DNA from 3 places in the Cohaesibacter intestini genome. Region 1 is predicted to be linked to each of the others. Evidence: riboswitches for the same ligand, from Rfam matches in the RefSeq annotation. Region 1 holds a riboswitch; each other region holds the start of a gene.

Region 1 (8,106 bases):
TGCCGAGGTTGGCTCATCGAGCAGCAGGATCTGAGGCTCCTGCACAAGAGCCCGAGCGATGGCGACACGTTGGCGTTCCCCACCGGAAAGGGTGGACACCTCAGAAAAAGCGTGATGGACCATGTTGACCCGCTCAAGAGCGGCAATCACCATCTCGCGATCCTGTGCACCCAACTTGCCGGTCAAGTGTGGCGTGCGCCCCAACTGAACCAGATCGACCACGGATAGCGCCACATCATCCGGGATATGCTGGGGCACATAGGCAACATGGCGGGCATAATCGCGGCGTGGATAGGCCTCGATTGCCTTGCCCGCCACATCGATCTGACCGCTGTCAGGCGCTGCCAGCCGCGCCACACATTTGAGCAATGTGCTCTTGCCCGCTCCATTGGCCCCGAGCAGTCCGACGCATTCCCCCTTGTCCACGACAAGGGAAATCGCGTCAAGGATAGTGCGTTTGCCATAGGACAGAGTGAGTTTGTCTATGCGGATCATTGCATGGCCCTCCGGCGTTGTCTCAGGATCAAATGCACGAAGAGCGGTACGCCCACATAGGCCACGACAATGCCGACGGGGATGACTGCGGGTGAGAAGAGGGATCGGCCGATGGTATCGGCAACCAGCAGCAGAAAGGCCCCGACAATCATCGAGAAAGGCACCAGCCAACGATGGTCATTGCCGATCATCATCCGGGCAATGTGGGGCGAGACCAGCCCGATGAAGCCGATGACCCCGGTAAAGGCGATGATGCAGGCGGTGATCAACACCGAAAGCAGCGCCGTTACGAGGCGAACCTTTTTGAGATTGTAGCCGAGTGAGGCGGCGGTTTCTTCTCCGGCAGCCATGGCATTGAGCGCCCATGCCATCCGCCAGAAAATGGGCGCGGCAATCGCAAGCATCACGGCAGAGAAGCCTACCTCATCCCAGCTGGCCGCATTCAATGAGCCGAATGTCCAGTGAACGATCGCGGCTAGCTGCTCTTGCGTGGCAACAAATTGCAGGGTCGCGGTGAAGGCACTGAACAGATAGGTCAACCCGATACCTGCCAGAATGATCGTCGTTGCTGAGATGCCACTCAAACCGGCAATCCCCAGAACAATCCCGGCACACAGCATGGATGAGGCAAATGCGCCGCCAACCATCATGTAGGTGCCCAGTTCGGGCATTTGCAAAGCTCCCAACAGGATGGCCAGCGCCGCCCCAAAGGCCGCAGCGGGGGAAAGGCCCACGGTGAAGGGACTGACCAGCGGATTGCGCGTGATCCCCTGCATCATGACGCCCGCGATCGACAGCCCGGCACCGCCAACGAGGGCCATGGTGATGCGCGGCAGGCGCAGTTGCATCACGACCTTCTCCTGCAGAACGGACACTTCGGCAAACAGATTGGCGGGCAGGACGGGACCAAGAAGTATTTGAATGGCCTGAAGCAGTGAAATGTCATTGGCGCCAAGGGAAACCGCAAAGACCGACAGCAGAGCCAGCAGCAGCACGCCCGATAGGCAAATCAGGGAGGCACGGATGGTCCGGCGAGCATAGGCTCGCCGGATATCCCCCGATGGATCCTGAACGGATGACCCAGATGGGATGACCTCCGATGGAGAGAAGGCCCTGTTCATCACTGACCTGCTTCCCATTCGGTGGCCTTGGCCCAGTAGCGTCCCGGATAGGCGACACCCTGAAAATCCTCCAGCCATGTTTTCATCACCGCATCTGGATCAACATCTTCGAAGCGGTCTGGATAGAGCCATTTGGCAATCGACAGCGCGCCGATCATCTTGGAACAACCCCCAGCCAGATAGTAGTTCATGTGGTAGGCATCACCATTCTTGATCGCCGGCAGTGCGTCAAAACCAGGACGTTCCTTTAGCGCTTCAAAGAAGGCCTGTGAGAAGCTTGCCGGGTGAAGCGGATAGGAGCCGGGCTGAAGCTTGATGATCATGTCTGGTTGTGCCTTGAGGATTGCTTCGGGGTCCACTTCATGATTGTGGACACTTCCGCGCTCTTTGGGCTGGGTTTCAATATCGACATGTTCAAAGATATTGCGTCCGCCAGCCGCTTCGATCATGTCATGCCAGCCGGAGCCACGCAGCACGGAACGATAGGGCGTTTTCTCCTCGAGATAGACCGTCTTGCGCTCTGCGCCTTCAAGCCGCTCTTTCAACAGCGCCATGTTGCCGGTATAGAAGGCGTTGAGCTTGGCGGCCTTTTCCTCGGCGTCGAACATCTTGCCAAAGGCGGTAATGTTGGAGACATGCTTGAGGACATCCCAGCCGGTCAGTACCACAACAGGAATGTCGAAAGGCTCGAGCGTCTTGATGGCCTCCTGCCAACTGCCGTTGCGGGGGAAGATCACAACATCGGGGTCTTGTGCAATGATCGCCTCGTAATTTGGCTCTCGCTGCCCTTTCCCGACAAGCATACCCTCCTTGAGGTCCGGCCAGTAGGTGGGATCGCGCGTCACCCAACTGTCGACACCGACGATCACGTCCATGTCAGCCACCGCACGAATGAACTCAGCATTGTAGCGGTTGAAGACGACTGCGCGCTTCAATGGTTTGTCAAAGGTCAGCGTGCGACCGCTGTCATCGGTGATGTTGATAGGGGCTGCAGTTGCAACAGAATAAGTCGCGGCAAATGCCACAAAGAAGGCGATCGCGCGCGCCAGACGCGATAGGCCGGATAGCCAGATATTGGAAAGCAATGTCCCGTACTCCAGATGCGGCAAGGCAACCGAAGTCGGGCAAGTCTGATGCAATCAGATTCAATATGGCGAAGACGCAGAGACATGCGCATTGTCATGAGACCCTCCTCCAGGACACCCCGCCCGGGTTGAATGATTGAATGTCGGCAGGTCTCCTGGCTTACAGGTCATTGCGCTCCCCGGCCTTCCCAGATTGGTACAATCCAGTGGCCAGCTTGAGGGCGCTCTCTGTTTACAGTTGCGGGGACAGCTCCGGATTTGTGACAGGCTCATGCATCTGCCACGCACCGAATTCCCTTTTTATTCCGTTAAGGAAACCGACGAACAGATATATCCACTATGCGGCAGCAGCTGTCAATCGGGGATCTATCGCTTTGTCTGAAATCAGCCAGCGATCCCGGAAACCGCTATTCGAGATCGGCGCCCATGCGAACAGACAAGCGTTTCGCGATTCGTTTGACATTGGTAATCAGATTTTCACGGTCCGTCTCGTCGGCATCTTCAATCAGCAGACTGACGGCGATGCCGGCAATCGGCGTGTTCTGAGAGTCCAGAACCGGGGCACCGAAGCAAATGATGCCTTCTGCCACTTCCTGATTGTCGATGGAGTATCCACGCTTGCGGATGGCCGCCAAATCCTCCAGCAGCCCATCAATCGACTGTTCGCTGAAAGGTGTGCGCGGTTCTGGCAACCCGTCTGCATAAAGGCGCTTGACTTCGAAATCACTCATCGAGCTGAGGAAGGCCTTTCCCGTTGCCGTGAAGGCTGCGGGAAGCCGCATTCCGGCACGAAATTCTATCAAAGAGTGACTAAATTCGGAATTGCGCGCGGCTATATATACAACTTCTGCTCCGTCTCTGACCGTCAATGTGATGGTCGCTCCAGGCATTTCGGTCTCGGTGTCCCAAATGGACGCAAACTCTGTTGCAACGTCAGATTGTCGATTGAAGGCATTGGACCAGCGCATGACATGGGGGCCCAACTGGTAGGCTTGATCGGACCGCTTGATCAGCAGATTTAGCTCCACAAGCGTTTGACAAAGCGTATGAACCGAGCTTTTCGCAAGATTCAATTCCTGCGCCAGTTTCGACACGGTCGGGTGTGTCCGACTGCGAGCAACAAAATCCAGAATGCGCGACGCTCTTTCAACCGCAGGCACTAGTTTTGGTGTTGGATTGTCCATAATTCCTCGTCGTCTTTTTTTGAAGTTTCTTTTCTATCTTGACAATCTTCCATACACCCGGATATGGTTTTGTACATAGAAAGACGTTCCATATACTGAACAATAAACATATATCAGAACATCTTTCAAGGCAAAAGTATTTGACATTTTGTCACATATTCACCGTGTGGTTGGGGAGGAGCGCATGGCCTTGAGTGTTAGAGACTGGGCGACCAGATTCAGTCAAGCCTCGGACAATGATGCCGCCATTGGCGCAATGGCTCGTCACTTTACCTGCACCTACCTGCTGGATATGGGCCTCGCCAAGGCGATCGTTCGTATGTTGGATGGCAAGGTGCATGAAATCAATATCAATCCCGGCCCTCTTGATTCCTACGATTTTGCCTTGCGTGCCAGCCCAGATACCTGGCGGGAATTTGCGCAGCCTATTCCCAACCCGATGTATCACGGCATTTGGTCTGCGAGCTTCCGGCGCGATCTCAAGCTGGAAGGCAACTTGCTTGTCCTAATGCAAAATCTTCGCAATTTCACCATTCAATTTGAGCTGTTGCGCAAAGTGGGCGTGCCTGTCTGAGCCAAACCGCTTGCGGCGCCACAGCACACGGTCACGATACAAATTCTTTAGGGGGAACCTGATGGTCAAGCACTCTCCGGTTGTGGGTCGGTATGTAACCATCGATGTGGATGGCTGCGAATATAAGGTCTTCTATCTCCGCAACGGACAGGGGCAGCCTCTTGTCTGTCAGCACACGGCTGGTTGTCACAATCATCAATGGCGCGATCTGCTCGAAGATCCGGACATCACAGCCCGGTATGACGTCATCGCCTATGATCTGGCCCGACATGGCAAATCGGATCCGCCGACAAATAAGGAATGGTGGAAAGAGGAATACAAGCTCACGGCCGACCACTTTATGAAGTTCATCCTCGCCTTTTGCGATGCGCTGGAGCTCGAAGATCCGATCTTTATGGGGTCGTCTTTCGGTGGCAATGTTGCGCTGCAGCTGGCCCTTCATCACCCCGACCGCTTTCGCGCCGTCATCCCGGTTGAGGCCGCCGAACATGCGCCGGGCTTCTTTCTGGAATGGTGGCGTCACCCCCATGTCAATGCCGCTCAGGTCTGCGCCTCTGGTGTGTGGGATCTGATGGCCCCGCAAAGCCCCGAGCAGGATCGCTGGGCAACATGGCATTACTATACCCAAGGCTCGGAAGTGTTTCAGGGCGACCTCTATTTCTATTCGATAGACCACGATTTGCGAGGCCGCCTTGCCGAGATCGATACGGCCCGCTGCCCGGTCGTGATGATGACCGGCACCTACGATTATCTCACCCCACCGGAAGCAACCGAGAATACGGCACGTCAGATTCCGGGGGGCATCTATATCGAAATGGAGGATATCGGGCATTTCCCGATGTCGGAAAATTATCCGCTCTTTGCGGTTTATCTCAAAGAAGCGCTGCGCGTGATCGAGAACCGAACCTGACGCAAGGGTCGGGAATGGAATGCAACAAATTTATTCGGGAACAGGCATATGAAGATCATTGAATTTGATGAAAAGGGTCAAAAGATTGCGACCGATGCCAGCGCGATCGGCCAGACAATCGGCTCCGACAGTCTGGCGGCACGACCGGCTTCGCAATCCAAGGCTTCAGCACGCAGAGGCGGAGAGTCTTCCGGCATCGAACTGCATATGTTTCAGACCGGAACGCTGCGCACGAAACTGAAATATATCAAGATGAATCAGGGCGAGGATGACTTTGAAATTCCCGTGCCATGGTTCCTGATCAAGCATCCGGCGGGCAATATCGTCATCGATGGCGGCAATGCAGTGGAAGCGGCCATCGACAAGCGCGGCCATTGGGGCGCTGTGGTGGATGCCTATGACCCCATCATGGACCGGTCCGAAAACTGTGTTGACCAGTTGCGTGCAGTGGGCGTCGACCCTGCCTCAATCCGCTATGTGTTGCAGTCGCATTTGCATCTGGATCATACCGGTGCGATTGGGCATTTTCCCAACGCCCAGATCATTTGCCAGCGCGCCGAATATGAATATGCCTTCAAGCCACAATGGTTCTCGGAAGGGGCTTATATTCGCGCCGATTTCGACCGCCCGGGTCTGAACTGGAAGTTTCTTGGAGGCGAATATACCGACAATTTCGACCTGTTCGGCGACGGCTCCGTCCGCATCATCTTTACGCCGGGCCACGCCCCCGGGCATCAGTCTTTCCTGATCACGTTGCCACGAACCGGGCCGGTGCTGCTGACCATCGATGCGGCTTATACGGTCGATCACTGGGAGAATAGGGCATTGCCCGGACTGGTGCACTCATCAAGCGATGCAGCCAACTCGGTCGAGAAATTGCGGCGGATCGCAAGTGACACAAACGCAATGGTTGTGACCGGCCACGACCCGGACACCTGGCAAAGTTTTTTGAAGGCACCGAATGATTTTTACGACTGAGCAATAAGGCAAGGCTCGGCAAACGGGCATGGGGAAGAGGAATACCCATGCTCATTTTAGGCGGGGATTTCTCCGTTTGGAACGACCCTGACAACGGCACTGGCCTCAGGGGTGAATTTAGGAGGAGACATAGATGAAATTGTTCAAGAAAGCTGTTGTGGCTTTGGGCCTTGTCGCATTTGGCGCCATGGCCGCACAGGCAGAAGGGGTTGATGAAATCAATCCCGATGTTGCCAAGCGCCTGTATAACAAGGATATGCTGGATCCGATGCAGCCTGTTGGCCCAAGCCCGCTGCGCGACTTCAAGGCGAAAAATCCACCTCCATGGAAAATCGGTTATGCGTCTTCTTATGCGGGCAACACATGGCGCGCCAACGCTATGGAAGCTTTGCAGAAGGAAATCATTCCAAAATGGAAAGATCTGGGCCTGATCAGTGAAGTGGTCGTTACCCAATCCAACCTTAACGACTCAACTCAGATCCAGCAAATGCGCCAGCTGGTGGATCAGGGCGTTGATGCCATCTTTGTTTGTTGTTCAAACCCCACAGCGCTGAACCAGACCATCAAATATGCCTATGACAGGGGTGTGCCTGTTTTCTCGATGACCGGCTATCTGACCGCCCCGACCGCAGTCAATTCGTCCGTGAACTATCAGGTCGCGGGTTTTGAAATCGGCAAGCGCATGGCTGACGAGCTGGGCGGCAAAGGCAATGTCCTTGTTGTTGAAGGCATTCCGGGCACCTCCGGTTCCGACAGTCAGGACCGCGGCGTCAAGGCCGGTCTGGCAACCGCGCCGGACATCAAGATTGTCGGCTCCATTGCAGGCATGTGGACCGATCAGGTGGCACAGGGCGAAGTTCAGAAATGGCTGGCCACCCATCCGGGCAAACTCGACGGTATTGTCGTGCAGTCCGCCGCTGAAATGGGTGTTATCCGCGCGATCAAACAGTCGGGTCGTCAGGGCGTCAAGATCGCCGTCGGCGGTGAGCGCGGTGCTTTGTGCACCTGGCGTAAAAATCCGGACCTGATCAATGTGGCAGTCCAGACTTGGCCACCAGCAGACGATGTCAATCTCATCTGGCGCATCATGATGCGGACCCTGCAGGGTCAAGGCCCTAAAGTGCAGTCCGTGCTGGTGGATCCGGTGGTGATCACGCATGACGATGTGATGAAATTGCTGCCTGAGGATTGCGATGAGAATGCCCAGAACTGGCTGAATGTCGGTGCGGATGCCTGGGGCTCGACGGAGTATCTCAACCAGTTCTTCGTCAATCCGGCAGACCCGACCAAATACAAGCCTTGATCTGATCGGAACTGTTCCGAACGGATCCTGATCTGAGACTACCAAACAACGCCGTCGCCCTTTCAATGCCCTTGCATCAGCAAGGGCGACGGCTCCCCCTACGCTCGCGAACCTTAACATTCCAAGCGAATTGAGAAGCCCAACCATGTCATCTGCCCATCCATCACAAAGTCAGAATCGCGAGACGATCTCTGTGCGCAATGTGAAGAAATTCTTCGGGCCAACCCGTGCGCTGGACGGGGTGAGCTTCTCCGCCCGCGCAGGTGAGGTGCATGCGATTGTGGGCGGCAACGGGTGTGGCAAGAGCACAATGGCGAAGGTCGTCTCGGGCATTCTGCCCGTCGATAGCGGCTCGGTGTCCATTCTGGGCGAAGCGCCTTCCACCCCGGCAGAAAGCAAGGCGCTGGGCATTTCCACGGTCTATCAGGAAGTGCTGGTGGCCGATGAATGCACGGT
Region 2 (8,106 bases), on a different contig from region 1:
AGCACCAGACCTTTGTCCTTGGCGGCGTTATGAAGGGCCTGCATGTCAGGGCCGATATAGGAAGAGGAGACAAAATGGGCTCCACATTCAAGGCACAATTGAGCGATTGCTGGATGGAATGAGGCTGGCAGCATGGACACCACGATATCACCGGCTCGGATGGTCGCTTCGAGCGCTCCATCAGTTGCTTCACAGATTTCGAACTGGCCCGCAAGTCCACGGGTCGCCAAAATGGCCTTATCGAGATCGCGTTCCCAGAGCTTCAAAGGATAGTCTTTGGCGATCAATCTGCGAATGCCAGGAACAGAGGCAAGCCCTGCTCCAAGCCAATGGATTGTCTTTGCATTAGCGTTCATATGTGGGTCTCCAACAAGGTGATTGCTTGGTTGCAGTTTTTGAAAACTGTCTTTGAAACAAAGCTTTGCTGGAGAGATGCGGGTACGGCAAGGGGTGTGGATGGGTGGTTCGGCAAAATGCCGGGCGTTGGCTGACAAACTGTCTTGGTGATTGGATTGCAGGAGACAGATTGCCGAGCGCCCGGCGCTGGCCAGCCATGCACTGAGGATAACAAAAAGCCCGACCATTGGCCGGGCTTTCGCAGTTTGCGAGTCATACGCGCCGTTCGAAGCGCGTCTTAGGCGACATGTTCGGTCAAATGGAACTCATCGCCCTGGGCTCGGAGTGCCTCGAACCAGCGATGAATGATGGTCGGGCTGCTTGGGGCGGCCTGAACACCTTTGGGCAATTCGCCGTCCAGCACGGCTTCCACGGCAAGGCTGACCGGGATAGAGACCAAACGTGCCATGGCAGAGAAGTCCGCACCGCCTTTTGCGTCCAGCACATAATCCTTGTGCCAGACCACGGTCCCGTCCTTGGAGGCTTTGAGGTCAACGACAAGCACCACACGATCCGGCTCGCCTTCATCATAGGCGTGATCGGTCCAAAGCTGATCGCTCAAGGCTGCCAGTTTGGCCTCACCATCCGGGCCGCCGGCTTCTTCCTCGACAAATTTGAAGATGCCTGACCAAGCGTCGGACCATCCATTCAAACGCAATGTACCACGTACGAAGGTGTTTACTGACCAGTCACTCTCAAACCCATAGTGATCCATGAAAGGAAGGGAATCCCGGTTTGGATAGGACTGGAAGGTTTCCGCGCCGCTTGGCAGCCCCACGGTGAAATCGGAAATCGCATCCCAAGGCTTTTGGGTTGTGACTTCCTCACCACCGAGGATCGCCTTGGCAGGGCTTTTCAGTGCTTTCAGAACGCCAAGAGGCGACCAGCTGAATTTGTAGCGGAAGTCATTGGCCTTGGCCGGAAAGCCACCGCAATAAGACCGGAAATCGTGACTGTTGGTCGGATCAAAGACGTCGCTGGCACGATAATCCGCCATCAACAAATGGGCCAGCAAATGGTCAAGGCCGGGATCAAGGCCCACTTCGTTGACGAAGCAAAGCTCAGAGGCTTTGGCTTTTGCATCAAGAGCGGCCATTTCCGGGCTTATATAAGAGGATGATACGAAATGGGCATCCTTTTGCAGGCAAAGCTCTGCGACTTGCAGATGCATGGTCGCAGGCAGCATCGAGATGACCACATCGCCCGCCGTAACATCGGCAGACAGGGCGTCGAGCGAGAAGGCTTTGACCGAAAAGTTTCCAGACAGGCCAGCCGTGGCGGCTTCCGCTTTTTCGACGGTCCGGTTCCAAAGCGTGACCGGGCGGCCATTTTCAATCAGACGACGAATACCGGGGACTGAAGACAGCCCTGCCCCCAGCCAATGAATATTTCCCATGGTGGATTGCTCCTTTATTGTTCGCGACATATGAGCATTCTGGATCCAATCTGCAAAGAGCTTGTCTCTTCCTCAATCAAGAGAAGTCATTTTTTCCCCATTTTGATGGATGGCAAGTCTGGCGAAATTGTGAGTTGATATGAAAGATGCGCCATGAACACTTGTCCTTGTGATGGCGTTGAGCGAAGCATTTGAAGGAGTTTGCATGCCCACTGATATCGAAATTGCACGCGCTGCGAGCGTTCTCCCAATCAGCGAGATCGGCGCGAAACTGGGCATTCCTGCCGAAGAGCTTGTTCCCTTCGGACACGACAAGGCGAAGCTTTCGACAACCTTCCTGAACAGTCTGAATGGACGCAAGCATGGTCGACTGATTCTGGTGACCGCCATCAGTCCGACCAGCGCTGGCGAAGGCAAGACGACGACGACAGTCGGTCTGGGCGATGCGCTCAATGCCATTGGCAAGAAAACGTCTATCTGCATTCGCGAAGCCTCGCTTGGCCCCTGCTTTGGCATGAAGGGTGGCGCGGCGGGTGGCGGATTGGCGCAGGTCGTTCCGATGGAAGACATGAATCTGCATTTTACCGGTGATTTCCATGCCATCACCTCGGCTCACAATCTGCTGTCTGCCATGGTCGACAATCATATCTATTGGGACAATGAACAGGAGATCGACAATCGCCGCGTCGAATGGCGACGGGTGGTTGATATGAATGATCGCTCACTCCGGCATATTGCCACCGGCCTTGGTGGGGTTGCCAATGGCTTTGTTGCCGAAAGCGGGTATGACATCACGGTTGCCTCGGAAGTGATGGCGATTCTTTGTCTTGCCGACGATCTGGAAGACTTGCAGCGACGACTGGGAGATATCATCGTCGGCTATCGCCGCGACAAAAGCCCGGTTTTCTGCCGCGACATTGGCGCAGACGGGGCGATGACGGTGCTGCTCAAGCAAGCAATGCAGCCCAATCTGGTGCAGACGCTGGAAAACAATCCCGCCTTTGTTCATGGTGGTCCGTTCGCCAACATTGCCCATGGCTGCAACAGCGTGGTGGCCACCAAAGCAGCGTTGAAATTGTCCGATTATGTGGTCACGGAGGCAGGGTTTGGGGCCGATCTGGGGGCAGAAAAGTTCTTCAATATCAAATGCCGCAAGGCCGGTCTGACACCGGACGCAGCTGTGGTGGTTGCCACGGTGCGTGCCCTCAAGATGAATGGCGGAGCAACCAAGCATGAACTGGACCAGCCGAATCTTGAGGCTCTGAAAGCCGGGTTGAAAAATCTGGGTCGCCATATCGAGAATGTGAAACAGTTTGGCGTGCCGGTGGTGGTCGGCATCAACCATTTCGCGTCTGACACGGACGCGGAAATAGAAGCAATTCAGACCTATGTCACCAAGTTTGGCATTGAGGCAATTGTCTGTCGCCATTGGGCAGAAGGCTCCAAGGGTGCGCTCGATCTGGCTCACAAAGTGGCGAAACTGGCCAATGGCGGCAATGCACAATTTGCTCCACTTTACCCCAACAAGATGCCTTTGTTTGAAAAGATCGAAACCATTGCAAAACGGGTCTACCGCGCCAATGAAGTGATCGCCGACAAGAAGATTCGCAACCAGTTAGCCAGTTGGGAAGAGCAAGGCTATGGCGATTTGCCGATTTGCATGGCCAAAACGCAATATAGCTTTTCAACTGATCCAGATTGGCGCGGCGCTCCGACCGGGCATTCCGTTCCGATTCGTGAAGTGCGCCTGTCTGCCGGAGCCGGTTTTGTCGTGGTGATTTGCGGTGAAATCATGACCATGCCGGGCTTGCCGCGCAAACCGGCAGCCCTATCTATCCACCTTAATAACAATGGCGACATTGAAGGGCTGTTTTAACGGGGCTATAGGTAGGCGGGAATTGAGAGCATAGCGGCATCATTTTGTCGCCAATGGGTTTGAGGGAAACAGCATGACCGCCACCCGAATTGATGGCAAAGCCATCGCCACTGATTTGCGCGCGACAATCGCGATCGAAGCCGAGAAACTGATCAAGGAAACCAACGTGGTGCCCGGCATTGCTGTGGTGATTGTCGGCGAAGACCCCGCCAGCAAGGTCTATGTCGCCTCCAAGGGCAAAGCCGCCAAGGAATGCAACTTCCATTCTGTGCAACATACTTTGGCGGACGATGTCACGGAAGAAACCTTGTTGTCTCTAATTGGCGATTTGAATGACGATCCGGCCATTCACGGCATACTGGTGCAGTTGCCGCTGCCCGATCATATCAACGAGTCCAAGGTGCTCAATCTGATACGCCCAGACAAAGATGTCGATGGTTTCCATCCGATCAATGTCGGCTTGTTGACCGCAGGCGAGCGCGACAAGGCGATGGTGCCTTGCACCCCTGCCGGCTCGCTCATTCTGGCCAAGCGGGTTTTGGGCAACCTGTCGGGCAAGAATGCGGTTGTCATTGGCCGCTCGAACATTGTTGGCAAACCGATGGCGGCTTTGCTGCTGGCGGAAAGCTGCACCGTCACGATTGCCCATAGCCGGACCAAAGACCTGCCGGATGTCGTGCGTGGCGCTGACATTGTCGTTGCTGCGGTTGGGCGGCCTCAAATGGTCAAGGGCGACTGGATCAAGGACGGTGCCTGTGTCATCGACGTGGGGATCAACCGGATTGATGCGCCAGAGCGCGGCGAAGGCAAGACCCGTCTTGTCGGGGACGTAGACTATGACAGTGCTGCTGAGCGGGCCGGATCCATCACACCGGTGCCGGGTGGCGTCGGCCCGATGACGATTGCTTTGTTAATGGCCAACACCCTGACAGCGGCGCGTCGCTCGGCCGGGCTTGATGATCTGGATTACGCATCCATGCTATCGTGATCTTTGCATTCTTACGGCGCGCTTTATGGGTCCTATTTTAGTACCCAACGCGCTGAAATGATTGTAAAAGCGTCACCTGAGGCTTATATTATAAGAGTAAGATCCAGCGTTCTGAGGGAGTGAACCATGCCGAACAAGGACGTCGCAGAATATCTCATCGCCAAGATCAAGGCGGATGGTCTGCTTGATGAATACAAGCGGGCACGCAAGCCCAAACCTCCCAAGCAAAGCGACGACACCTTTTTGAAGGCGGGTTATCGCATTCTGGAGGAAACCGGCGCGTTACCCAAAGAAATCGAACTAAAGAAGGCAATCGCCGATCAATATGAACGCCTCAATGCAGCAACCAGTCAGGAAGAGCGCGAAGCAGAGTTTCGCAAACTTGCCGAGTTGCAGATGGTGCTCGGCGTAGAACAGGATGCGCGGCGCAAATTCTACACAGAATAATTGCACGGCTCTGCGCTTCTATTATACCCCGCCTGTCCTGACGGATTGGCGGGGTTTCTTTTTTGCTGGCATGTTGGTTCGATGTCATCCCTCGCATTTTTCCTGTCGAATGCTCGACCTTTGACAGACTTCTCCTTTCGATCTGTCCGTTGTGATTGACAATCCTAGGGTTATCCCGCACAAGGGGAGTTACGGAAGGTTCTGCTTTGCAAGAAGGCAAGGCGGATGAAAAGGGAACACGGTGCGGATGACCCAACTCGGGGCCTAAACCGTGGCTGCCCCCGCAACTGTAAGCGGATTGCCATTTCAAAGGACCACTGGATTTTTAATCCGGGAAGGCGAAATGGCGTAAAACCGCGAGCCAGGAGACCTGCCTGCCGCAGCAATTCACGACCGGTCGGGGAGGATCGGAGCCGTGGAACCTTTTCCGCATGCTCCACTTTACCCGGTCTATCTCGATTCAAGTCGGCCTTGTCCAACAGGCCTATCAGGAGGCGAAATGGCGAAGAAGTCTGGGCTTATGCAGGTCTGTGTGACCTGTCGGCGCATTGATCCTACGGACACCGCAGCGGATGCCCGGCCCATCGAAGGCCAGTTGCTACACGACCGGTTGGTCGAAGCGGTTAGCAAGGACGATGTGTTGCGCGATACGCTAGCCGTTGAACCTGTGCAATGCATGAATAGTTGCCAGCAAGCCTGCACGGTCAGCCTGCGCAGCGCTGGCAAATATGGCTATGTGATTGCTGAGCTGGATAAGTCTGATGAACGCGTCGACGATCTGCTTTCCTTCTCCCGGCTTTATGTTGCGTCTGATACCGGCGCACCAGTTTGGCGAGAGCGCCCAGAGCATGTTCGCAAGAACACCCTCGTCCGCCTGCACCCGTCTCCCGAATTTCCCGATATGAAAGATTAGAGGTCCATCATGTCCTTTGCCTCCTCCAACAAAAAGATTCCTGCAACTGTCGTGACCGGCTTTCTTGGTGCTGGCAAGACAACCCTGATCCGCAAACTGATCGAACAGGCAGGCGACAAGAAAATCGCGCTGATCGTCAATGAATTCGGGGACATGGGCTTTGACGGCGAATTGCTCAGCGACTGCGGTAACCCGAACTGCACTGCCGACGATGTGGTCGAACTGAAAAATGGCTGCATCTGTTGCACGGTGGCTGATGATTTCCTGCCAACCATCGAAATGCTTCTGAAGCGCGATCCGAAGCCGGATCATATCGTCATTGAAACCTCTGGCCTTGCCCTGCCTCAGCCGTTGGTTAAGGCCTTCCAGTGGCCGAGCGTGCGGGCCTCTGTCACGGTGGACGGAGTTGTGACCATTGCCGATGCATCTGCGCTCAGCGATGGGCATTATAGCCAGAATGAAGACGCCATTGCCAAGCAGCGCGCGCAGGATGACAGCCTTGATCATGAAAGCCCGATTGAGGAATTGTTTGCCGATCAGCTGAAATGCGCTGACATGATTGTCATTTCCAAAGCCGATCTGGTGGACGAGGAAGGTATGGCGCGGGTTGAAGCGATCATCGGCGAACATGCCCGCGAAGGCGTGAAGAATATTCACTCGCGCAATGGCGATGTCTCAGCCGCCATTTTGCTGGGGCTTGATTCCGTGGCTGAGGATGATCTGGATAGCCGCAAGGCCGCCCACGATCACCATCATGATCATGACCATGACGACCATGATGACCATGACGATCATGACCACGACCACCATCATTATCATCATCATGACGAGTTCCACTCCATTGTCGTGCCGCCGCGCGTCTTTGCCTCGATGGAAGATGTGAAGGTGAGTGTTGAGAAGGCGTTGGCGCAGCCGGGTATTTTGCGGGTCAAGGGTTATGCGGCGCTTGAGGGCAAGAAAGCCCGCGTTGTCGTTCAGGCAGTTGGTCGTCGGGTTGACAGCTGGTTCGATACATCAGGCGAAGCCAAGACCGGTCTGGTGGTGATCGGCCTTAAAGATTTTGATCAGGCAGCGGCGGAAGCCACGCTCTCCTGATTTTGAAAGGTCATAGCAAGTCCCATGCATATTCTCGCACCACAAGCCGGCCGCATTGATGATCAGGATGAAGCAATCGATCTGGGGCAAAGCCCCGGCGATATTCTCATTCTGTCAGCGGCCGACAGTGAGCTTTCCGCCTTTGTTGAATCCTCCCGTTATCGGCGGTCGCAAGACCATCGGGTGCGCCTTGCCAGTCTGATGGCGCTGGGGCATCCCTACTCGGTCGACATGTATGTGGAACAGACGGCGCAACATGCAAAGCTGATCGTATTAAGGCTGTTGGGCGGGGCGGAATATTGGCGCTATGGCCTGGAACAATTGCAAAAACTGTCTCGCGGCACTGGCATGCATTTGCTTGTCATGCCGGGGGACAATAAATGGGATGAAGATCTTGCGTCCTGGTCAAGTGTTGACCCTGCGGTTGTCCGTCGGTTCTGGCGCTATTGTGTTGAGGGCGGACAGGACAACATGATCCATGCGCTCGATTATGCGAGCCATTTGATCGACTCGAACCGCGCGGATGCCCCTCAGCCTCTCGCCCTGCCCCGTGTCGGCATTTTGCATGAAGGTCGTAGCTTTAGCGGCGATGATGGGCTTGAGGCTTATATCAGTTTGTTTGAAGGCAAAGAGGCGCGGCCAGTGGTGCCGATCTTCGTTTACCGGTCCTATATTCAAAGTGCCCTCACCGCGCCGATTGATGCCTTGTGCAAGGCGTTGGAAGCCAATGGACACCATGCCATTGCCTTCTTCGTGCCGAGCCTCAAGGACGCTGAGGCACAGGAATTTCTCAACAAGACGTTTGAAACGTTTCGCCCTGCGGTGTTCCTCAATACATCGGCCTTCGCCTTGTCCAAGGCCGGGCAGCGTTATGAGCCGACTTTCCTTGATGTCTATGAATGCCCGATCCTACAGGTGATCCTGTCAGGTTCCAGCGAGGAAGCGTGGGCGGAGAGCCCGCGTGGTCTGTCGGCCCGCGATTTGGCGATGCATGT
Region 3 (8,106 bases), on a different contig from region 1:
ATCCCGTTTGGTCATTTTGCCGTCATGATCAAAGGCATCGTCGGGCAGGCCCGGTGTAACCGGCAGCCAGAAAGGCATTTCCTGCGGCAGAGACACGGCGATCACATTGAGATCGGCAAAGCGGAACGCGTCGCCTCCCGCAGCAATGGCCGTGGCGTTGCTGGCAATGATCTTTTCCTCATCACCACCCAGATGCTCGAGCACCGAAATGGACGCTTGCTCAAGACCGCGCTCCACCAGTTGCTTGGCAACGGTGGCCGGCGACGTGCCGTCCTTGGACAGGATCAGCAACTTTGCGCCGGGCAGATAATGCGGCAGCAAGGCCGCCGGATTGCGGCCATGGATGGTAAGCAATGTGGTTTTGTTGAGCGGCCATCCCATCCGGCTGGCGGCAAAGCTCAGGGAACTGGGGAAGGGCAGGACCCGCACTTCTTCCCACGGGAAATGCCGTGAGAAGGTGCCGCCAATGCCAAAGAACATCGGATCGCCGCTGGCAAGAACCACCACCTTTTTGCCCCGCAGGCGTTTAAGGCGGGCAAAAACCTCCGACAGAGGGGATGGCCAGACAATGCGTTCGGCCTCAGGGGCGAGGTCATCGGGCACCATCGCCAGATGGCGGGCACCACCGAGGATATACTCAGCTTGTGCCAACAGGCTCCAGCCGAATTTGCTGATATCCTCGACACCGCTTTCGCCAATGCCGATCACACTCAACCAGGGCTCTTTTGCTACATCATTCATTCTATCACTCAATCAACCGAGATTTTCGCGTGGTTGATCCTTTGCTCCAAGGGCAGCGATGGCCAAGGCATTGACCGCAGCACTGGCAAGCGGCGTTCCGCCGCGACGCCCCAGAAGGGCCATGTAATCAAGGCCGAGCCCGGCAGCTTCATCAACTAGGGCCTGTTTGGATTCTGCAGCTCCCACGAAGCCAACTGGAAAGCCGAGGACGAGGGCTGGTTTGCCAGCACCTTCACGAACCATTTCAAGCAATCGGAACAGTGCGGTCGGTGCATTGCCAATCGCCACAACGGCACCTTCCAGATGAGGACGCCACATCTCCATCGCCGCTGCCGAACGGGTCGTGCCCATTTCCTTTGCCAAACCAGGTACCTGAGGGTCGTTCAGCGTCACCATCACTGCATTGTCCGACCCGCCATAGGCTTTGGTCAGGAACCGGCGGGTGATGCCACCAGCCACCATTTGCGTATCCACAAGGATTGGCTTGCCCGCCTTCAGGGCTGTCAGACCCGCTTGGACCGCTCCGTCACTAAAGCGTAAATCTGGCACTAGATCGGTCATCCCTACAGCATGCATCAGCCGCACGGCAATCGGTTCGAAATCTTCCGGCAGGTTGGCGAGCGCTGCGCTTGTTTCATCACGGATGATCTGAAAGGACTGCTCGTAAATTGCAAACGGATCTTTTTCGTAACTATGGGACATTACAAACTCAAAATGCTCGGTCTTGGTTGCCATTGAACGGCATGTTGATAAGGGCGGGATAAAGCGTGGAAGAGAGAGGAGCCAGACGCGCAGATACCCACAAGCCATCAACAAACACCTCACAGCGGGCAACTTGCACGCCGCCAGGTGGGCTTAGTCCGATATCAGCATCATGTAGGTGGCGCATCGCCATAACTTTGGTCTCTATCCCTTGGACCGCACGGATGGAGCGGCCGACATTGGGTTGCACGGAACCAAGGGCACTCGACACAGAGCACCTTGATCAATCATAAAAGCAGGGAGAGAGCATCATATGGGGACTGTGTTTCCCACACGGTAATCATTCCTGCAGGTCAGACTTGGTCTCCGACTTGGATCAACCGCACTGACTTGTTTTTCAGCTTCCGTCACGGGAAGCACTGCGAAAGTTGGACAAAGCATAACGCTGCGGCACTGACAGGCAAAGGGCCTTAGCTGATTTGTCCACCCTCCATCAGAATAGTACGCGTTACTACGTCCTCGCGAAACGCCCTGTCATGAGACACAACAATCATGGCTTGGGGCAGGGACACAAGGATCTCGATCAAACGCAGACGGGTCTTTTCGTCTAGGGCGTTGGTCGGCTCATCGAGCAACAGGATGTCCGGCTTCATTGCCAGCACGGTGGCAAGGGACACGAGCCGCTTCTGTCCACCAGACAATTTATGGGTGACGCGATCGCGAAATTCCGTCAGATTAAGCGCAGCAAGGGTCTCATCGACGATGCTCATTGCATCTTCCTTGCTGTAGCCCAGATTAAGCGGTCCGAAGGCAACATCTTCTGCAACGGTGGGGCAAAAAAGCTGGTCATCGGGATCTTGGAAGACCAGCCCGACCCGGCGGCGCAGCAGGCGAAAATCCTCTTCCGTCTGATAGTCACGACCGAACGCGCCGATCCGTCCGGCGCTGGCCTTGTTCAGCCCCACCAGCACATGCAGCAAAGTGCTTTTGCCCGCGCCGTTGTGACCAACCAGTCCAAGCCGTTCCCCCGCATGCAGAGCAAAGGACACTCCGTTCAGACAGGGCGCAAAGCCGTGATAGCCAAAATGCAGATTGTCGGTTTCAAGCAACGGGGCCATTTAAAACCTCGATCATCAGCATGGAAATCATCACCAAGCAGGCAAAAGAAAAGAAAAGAGCATCGCGCCGGGTGAAGGCCATGGTGTCGAGCAGATGAAACTGCCCCTGAAAGCCCCGGCATTTCATCGCCTTCATGATGCGTTCAGAGCGTTCGAAAGACCGGATGAGCAGCATGCCCACCAGATATCCGACGCTTTGATAGGTGTGCCAGCTGTTGGTTGGCACAAAGCCGCGACATTTCATGGCTGTCCGCAGGCGATGATATTCCGCATGCAGAACTTCAATATAACGCACGGTGAACAATAGAAGATGGACCAGCGCCTCAGGCACTTTCAGACGTGCCAAAGCGTGGCCGAGCGTCACCGCTTCCAGCGTGCCAACCAGCGACATGGTCACCATCACAATCGCATTGGCTTTGAGCAGGATGACAACCGCCTGATTCAGGCCTTCATAACTGGCAGCAAAGCCCCACAGCGTAAACATTGTTTCGCCCGGCGTGGTGAAGGGCAACATCACCAGCAGAAAGGCGATGAAGCCATCCATCATTGCAACCCGCTTGGCGGTTGACCAGAAGGGCAACCGCACCTGAGTCATCAGAATGACGGCAAACAGCAGAGCACATGCCAGAATGGACATACTGGTCAGCTGAACCGCAGTGATCGCAAAAGCGGCGACACTGACAACCCGAACGCGCGGATCCAATTGGCGGATCCATAGTCGGTTGGAGACAAGCTTGATTGCCTCCTGCGACATTCCCTGTTCGGTTTTGATCTGGCCGGCCTGTTCCAGCAAATCACTCATGCACGTGCTCCACGTAATGCCATCAGTTGTTGCTATTGGTTTGCTTGCGGCGGGCAACCAGATAGAAGCCAACCCCGAAGAGACCAAAGATATAACCTACACCGCCAAGAATGGACTGCATGTCATTCTTTTCTTTGTAGGCGGCGACTTCCTTGTAGAGGGGTTTGACTTCCCGGCGGACCGCCGAGGCGATGTCGGACTTGAAGGCCTTCAACTCGCTTTGCACCCCTTGGCTGATCATCGCCTGCAAAAGGGCAGGGTCTACAGCTGTACCAGCAGTTGGGGATGCAGTTGCTTCGGCAGTTGTGCTCGAAGCAACGATCTTGTCGTTTGGCTTGTTCTCTGCCTTTACATCGTCAGAAGAAAAGATGTCCGGCAATTCATCCACTTCCATCTGGTAGGTGGCAATATGACCTTGCCCCAGATTGGCGCGGAATTCCAACGCAATGGCTTGTTTTGGCGTGTACTGGAAGACACCATCTTCATCGGTCTTGGTCTCGCCGAGCTTGTTGCCGTCCATGTCGAAAACTTCGACAACGGTGTCAACCGCCATGTCGCCGCTGGAAAAGCCGATTTCCCCTTCGATATAGGTATCCTCGGCATAGGCGGAAACAACCACCTTGTGGGCCTGTGCAGGCAGTGCCATGACACTGGCCATCAGCAGCGCCCCACCGGCAATCGAGACTATGTGTTTGTTCAGTTTCATGATTTTTGGCTCATAACATGGAAGAGTTCTGGCTTGACGCGATAGATCAGATAAACCGCAGCAGCACTCAACAATCCTTCAACGATCATCACCGGAATATGGGCAATGAAAACCAGTTTGGCGGCGGCGACAAATGTCTCACCCGACAAGCCGAGGCTGATTGCCACAAACAAGGTTGTGAGCGAAACAGCCAACCCACCGGCAATGCCACCAATCACAGCAACAGAGCGGGCAGAGGCCGCACGCAGGATCATTGGGCGGGCCAACAAGCCGACAATCACCGCCGGACCAGCAATATTCAGGGCATTGACGCCAAGTACAGAGATGCCGCCAAAGGCGAAAAACACCGCTTGCAGCAACAGACCGACAAACAGGGCAGGAAAGGCTGCCCAGCCCAGAATGATACCAGCTAGTCCATTCATGATCAGGTGTACACTGGAGAATCCGAGCGGCACGTGAATGAGCGAGGCGACAAAAAAGGTCGCACTCAACACACCGGCTGCCGGAATCAGTTCCATATCCAGTTTGCGAAGGCCCATTACCAGGCCGCCCACAGACAGGGCGGCACCGGCAATGACAACTTCGTTGGTCAGGGCGCCATCAATGATATGCATGACTTGGCTCCTTCACCAATGAGGAGGGACTACTTGACATCATAAGCCCGGATCCAGATGACAGCATCCTGAGACATTTCTTTGCCTTCATGCTCGGTGTCAGGACCGGACCCCAAAGCAGCAAAACCCCAGAAACCGGCTTTTGGAATGCCGAAGGAGAAATAGCCATTGTCGTCGGAGAGTGCGACGATTGCGCCACCAGGCATGCCGCCAGCTTTTGGCTCGGTTGCGGCATTTGTTTCCATGTCGGGTTCAGCAGACAGATATTCGATTTCGATTTCCGCGCCAGCGACCGGCTTGCCATCGGCCAAAACGCGGCCGGTGAAGGTCGATCCGGCCAGAATGTTGGTTGGCTTGTTCAGCGGAACAATTTCGGTCTTCAGGCCAACGGGTTCGTTCCAGTTGGTCGGAATGCCGCCTTTGTTGATGTAGGACTTGGTGATCTGCTGAATGTAGATATCTTCGCTGCCTTCATAATAAGGCGCTGGCTCGACAACGACGATATAGTCGCCATTGCGTTTGGCTTTCAGGGTGCCTTCGAAGGCTGCAGCTTCGTTGCTTGCGCCTTTAAAGGTGATCGGCTTCAGGCTGTCCATCAGATCGATTTTCTTGTCTTTGAAAACCGCAAAGAAGGCATTTGGCTTGCCCATTTCCATGGCATGGCCATTTTCCATCGGGTGCCAAAAAATCAGTTTGAACGGTACATTGCCTGCTTTTTTCAGATTGACTTCCGGCGTGTACGCCAGCTGGAAGTGAGCCTGCGCTGCTGAGGACAGAAGCATGGTCGCTGCTATGAAGGAAGCGGAAAGCGTTTTAAGCACGATAATCTCCTTTGGCAATTTGCCAATTATTGGAGACGCGATGGAGGTATTCAGTTTCTTGGGGAAGGACCCTGACAAGTGTGACGCTGCCAGACCCGCTCTTCACCAAACGCACACCCCGGCGTCTTGTTAAGAGTGCCACATGCGACACGATTGTCTCATGCGACGGCCTGATGGCAGGTCTCCTGGCTCACGGGTCTTGGCTCGAGCATCTCACCTTCCCAATCCCGAAAGGATCAGTGGTATACCGAGATGCCGGCTATCCGTTTACAGTTACGGGGGTAGCCATGGATTCAGCCCCTGTTGGGTACGCCTCACCATGTTCCCTTTTCATCTCATTGCCGCGCCTGGGCAAATAAGAACCATCATGCGATCATTTTTAGAACCGCCCCTTAGTCCCGTCAACGGCACCAAAGGCGATCCCATTTGCATTTATCTTTAGGTATAGTTTTTGAACGTGTAACTACCTAAGACTAAGGCTTAATCCATTGATCAAACCTATGACTTGAGTGAAATCAAATCGCAGAAAATTATACGATATGATCAGAACTCAATGCCCTCCTGAGCCTTCACTCCGTCGCGGAATGGATGCTTGATCAGGGTCATTTCTGTCACCAGATCAGCCACTTCGATCAACTCATCCTTGGCGTTGCGGCCCGTAATGACCACATGCGTGTCCTCAGGCTTGTCATTGACCAGAAAATCAACCACTTCCTCAATGGGCAGGTAATCGTATCGCAGGACGATATTGAGTTCATCAAGCAGCACGAACTGATTCTCAGGATTGAGAATTTCCGCCTTGGCAGCCGCCCAGGCAGCTTGCGCATTCTCGATGTCTTTCTGACGGTCCTGCGTTTCCCAGGTAAAGCCTTCGCCCATCGACTTGATGGTTACCTGATCGGGGAACTTCTCGAGCATGACCTTTTCGCCAGAATTCCAAGCCCCTTTGACAAACTGGATGACCGAAATCTTGTGGCCATGACCCAGCGACCGGAACGCCATGCCGAACGCGGCAGAGGATTTCCCCTTGCCCTTACCGGTATGCACGATGATCAGACCTTTCTCGATGGTCTTGGTTGCCAGAATCTTGTCACGAGCGGCTTTTTTCTTGGCCATTTTTTCTGCGTGACGGGCATTTTGCTCTTCTTCAGTCAGTTGTTTTTTGATCATCCATTCATTTCCTCAAATGCGCCAGCGGATTGTCGAGATTGCTGGCTGTCTTCCAACATGAAGGCGGCACTGTTGGACCGAGGGACCCACAGGCCGCGCTCAATTGCCTCCAGAAAACGGTCCACCATATCATCATAGGCGGGCCGGTTCTTCTCTTTCAAGAAGTCAGCGACTTCTTCGTCTTCGATATAGGACTCGTACAATTGGTCAAAATGGTGGTCACCAACCGCATTGGTGGTTGCGGCAAAGGCAAAGAGATAGTCGAGCGTTGCAGCCATCTCGAATGCGCCCTTATAGCCGTGACGCATGACACCTGCGATCCATTTGGGGTTCGAGGCACGACCACGCACAACGCGGGCAATTTCTTCATCAAGCGTCCGGATGACTGGGCGCTCAGCCCGCGAATGGTCATTGTGATAGACCTTAGGCGCGGATCCCCTGAAGGTCTCTACACTGGCTGCCAGACCACCTTCGAACTGATAATAATCATCAGAATCAAGCAGATCATGCTCGCGGTTGTCTTGGTTTTGAATGACCGCATCCACTTTGGACAAGCGGGTCTTGAGATGGTCGGCTGCTTCACCACCAAAATCGCCAGCGCCATAGGCAAAGCCACCCCAAGCAACAAACGCTTCGGCAAAGTCAGAGCGCTTGTCCCAGATCTTTTCATCAATCAGGGCCTGAAGGCCAGCACCATAGGCCCCCGGCATTGAGCCAAACACCCGGAAAGTCGCTTGCCGTTGGGCCAGATCACCAGACAGGCCCTTGGCTTCAGCCTCGGCGCGTTCACGTTTGACACGGGCAGCCAACGGGTTGGCATCCTCAGGTTCTTCCAACGCCGCAACTTTACGGACCGCACTGTCAAACAAGTCGATCTGATGCGGGAAGGCGTCGCGGAAGAAGCCGGATATTCGCAAGGTCACATCAACGCGCGGCCTTTGCAACTCGGACAGTTTGATCACTTCAACGCCGGTCACGCGGCCCGAAGCGGATTCCCAAACCGGGCGTACCCCAAGTAAGGCAAGCGCTTGGGCAATGTCATCCCCGCCGGTGCGCATATTGGCGGTGCCCCAACAGGTCAGCACGATTGCTTGAAGCCATTCGCCTTCATCCTGAAAATGCCGTTCCAAAAGCCGCTGGGCCGACAATTCACCGATCGTCCATGCGGTTTTTGATGGCACAGAGCGCACATCAACAGCAAAGAAGTTCCGCCCTGTCGGCAAAACGTCGGGACGACCGCGGGTAGGGGCGCCCGACGGACCGGGAGGGACGAAAGCTCCGGACAAGCCAGCCTTCAAATGACGAAACTCATCGACGCCACAGGCAGCAATAGTCGGTGTCAGTTCATGATCGATCCAGTCAAGCACCGCTTTGGCCTTGTGCCAATCAGCGGGACAAGAGATTTCCTTGGCCACCAGCTTTTGGGCCAACA

Evidence for each region. A riboswitch is a leader RNA that binds a small molecule or an ion and turns the genes downstream of it on or off. The one in region 1 is predicted to bind cobalamin.
Region 2: it holds a riboswitch for cobalamin, as region 1 does, so the genes downstream of both, DSD30_RS18520 (DUF1636 family protein) here and DSD30_RS20230 (ABC transporter substrate-binding protein) in region 1, are expected to answer to the same signal.
Region 3: it holds a riboswitch for cobalamin, as region 1 does, so the genes downstream of both, DSD30_RS18540 (DUF4198 domain-containing protein) here and DSD30_RS20230 (ABC transporter substrate-binding protein) in region 1, are expected to answer to the same signal.

The regions. Positions count from the first base shown of each region.
Region 1 is NZ_QODK01000008.1:113,665-121,770, forward strand. It holds gene DSD30_RS20220 (ABC transporter ATP-binding protein) at 1-495, opposite strand, end outside; gene DSD30_RS20225 (FecCD family ABC transporter permease) at 492-1,616, opposite strand; gene DSD30_RS20230 (ABC transporter substrate-binding protein) at 1,616-2,701, opposite strand; cobalamin riboswitch at 2,830-3,038, opposite strand; gene DSD30_RS20235 (IclR family transcriptional regulator) at 3,109-3,885, opposite strand; gene DSD30_RS20240 (hypothetical protein) at 4,070-4,459, shown strand; gene DSD30_RS20245 (alpha/beta fold hydrolase) at 4,521-5,369, shown strand; gene attM (AttM family quorum-quenching N-acyl homoserine lactonase) at 5,577-6,347, shown strand; gene DSD30_RS20255 (ABC transporter substrate-binding protein) at 6,481-7,650, shown strand; gene DSD30_RS20260 (sugar ABC transporter ATP-binding protein) at 7,796-8,106, shown strand, end outside.
Region 2 is NZ_QODK01000006.1:106,686-114,791, forward strand. It holds gene DSD30_RS18495 (saccharopine dehydrogenase family protein) at 1-356, opposite strand, end outside; gene DSD30_RS18500 (saccharopine dehydrogenase family protein) at 635-1,792, opposite strand; gene DSD30_RS18505 (formate--tetrahydrofolate ligase) at 1,998-3,668, shown strand; gene folD (bifunctional methylenetetrahydrofolate dehydrogenase/methenyltetrahydrofolate cyclohydrolase FolD) at 3,742-4,656, shown strand; gene DSD30_RS18515 (DnaJ family domain-containing protein) at 4,783-5,103, shown strand; cobalamin riboswitch at 5,283-5,495, shown strand; gene DSD30_RS18520 (DUF1636 family protein) at 5,603-6,016, shown strand; gene cobW (cobalamin biosynthesis protein CobW) at 6,026-7,111, shown strand; gene cobN (cobaltochelatase subunit CobN) at 7,136-8,106, shown strand, end outside.
Region 3 is NZ_QODK01000006.1:116,183-124,288, reverse strand. It holds gene cbiE (precorrin-6y C5,15-methyltransferase (decarboxylating) subunit CbiE) at 1-741, opposite strand, end outside; gene DSD30_RS18565 (precorrin-8X methylmutase) at 754-1,443, opposite strand; gene DSD30_RS18560 (energy-coupling factor ABC transporter ATP-binding protein) at 1,914-2,561, opposite strand; gene cbiQ (cobalt ECF transporter T component CbiQ) at 2,545-3,363, opposite strand; gene DSD30_RS18550 (cobalt ABC transporter permease) at 3,386-4,069, opposite strand; gene cbiM (cobalt transporter CbiM) at 4,066-4,683, opposite strand; gene DSD30_RS18540 (DUF4198 domain-containing protein) at 4,713-5,504, opposite strand; cobalamin riboswitch at 5,663-5,886, opposite strand; gene cobO (cob(I)yrinic acid a,c-diamide adenosyltransferase) at 6,048-6,674, opposite strand; gene cobN (cobaltochelatase subunit CobN) at 6,671-8,106, opposite strand, start outside.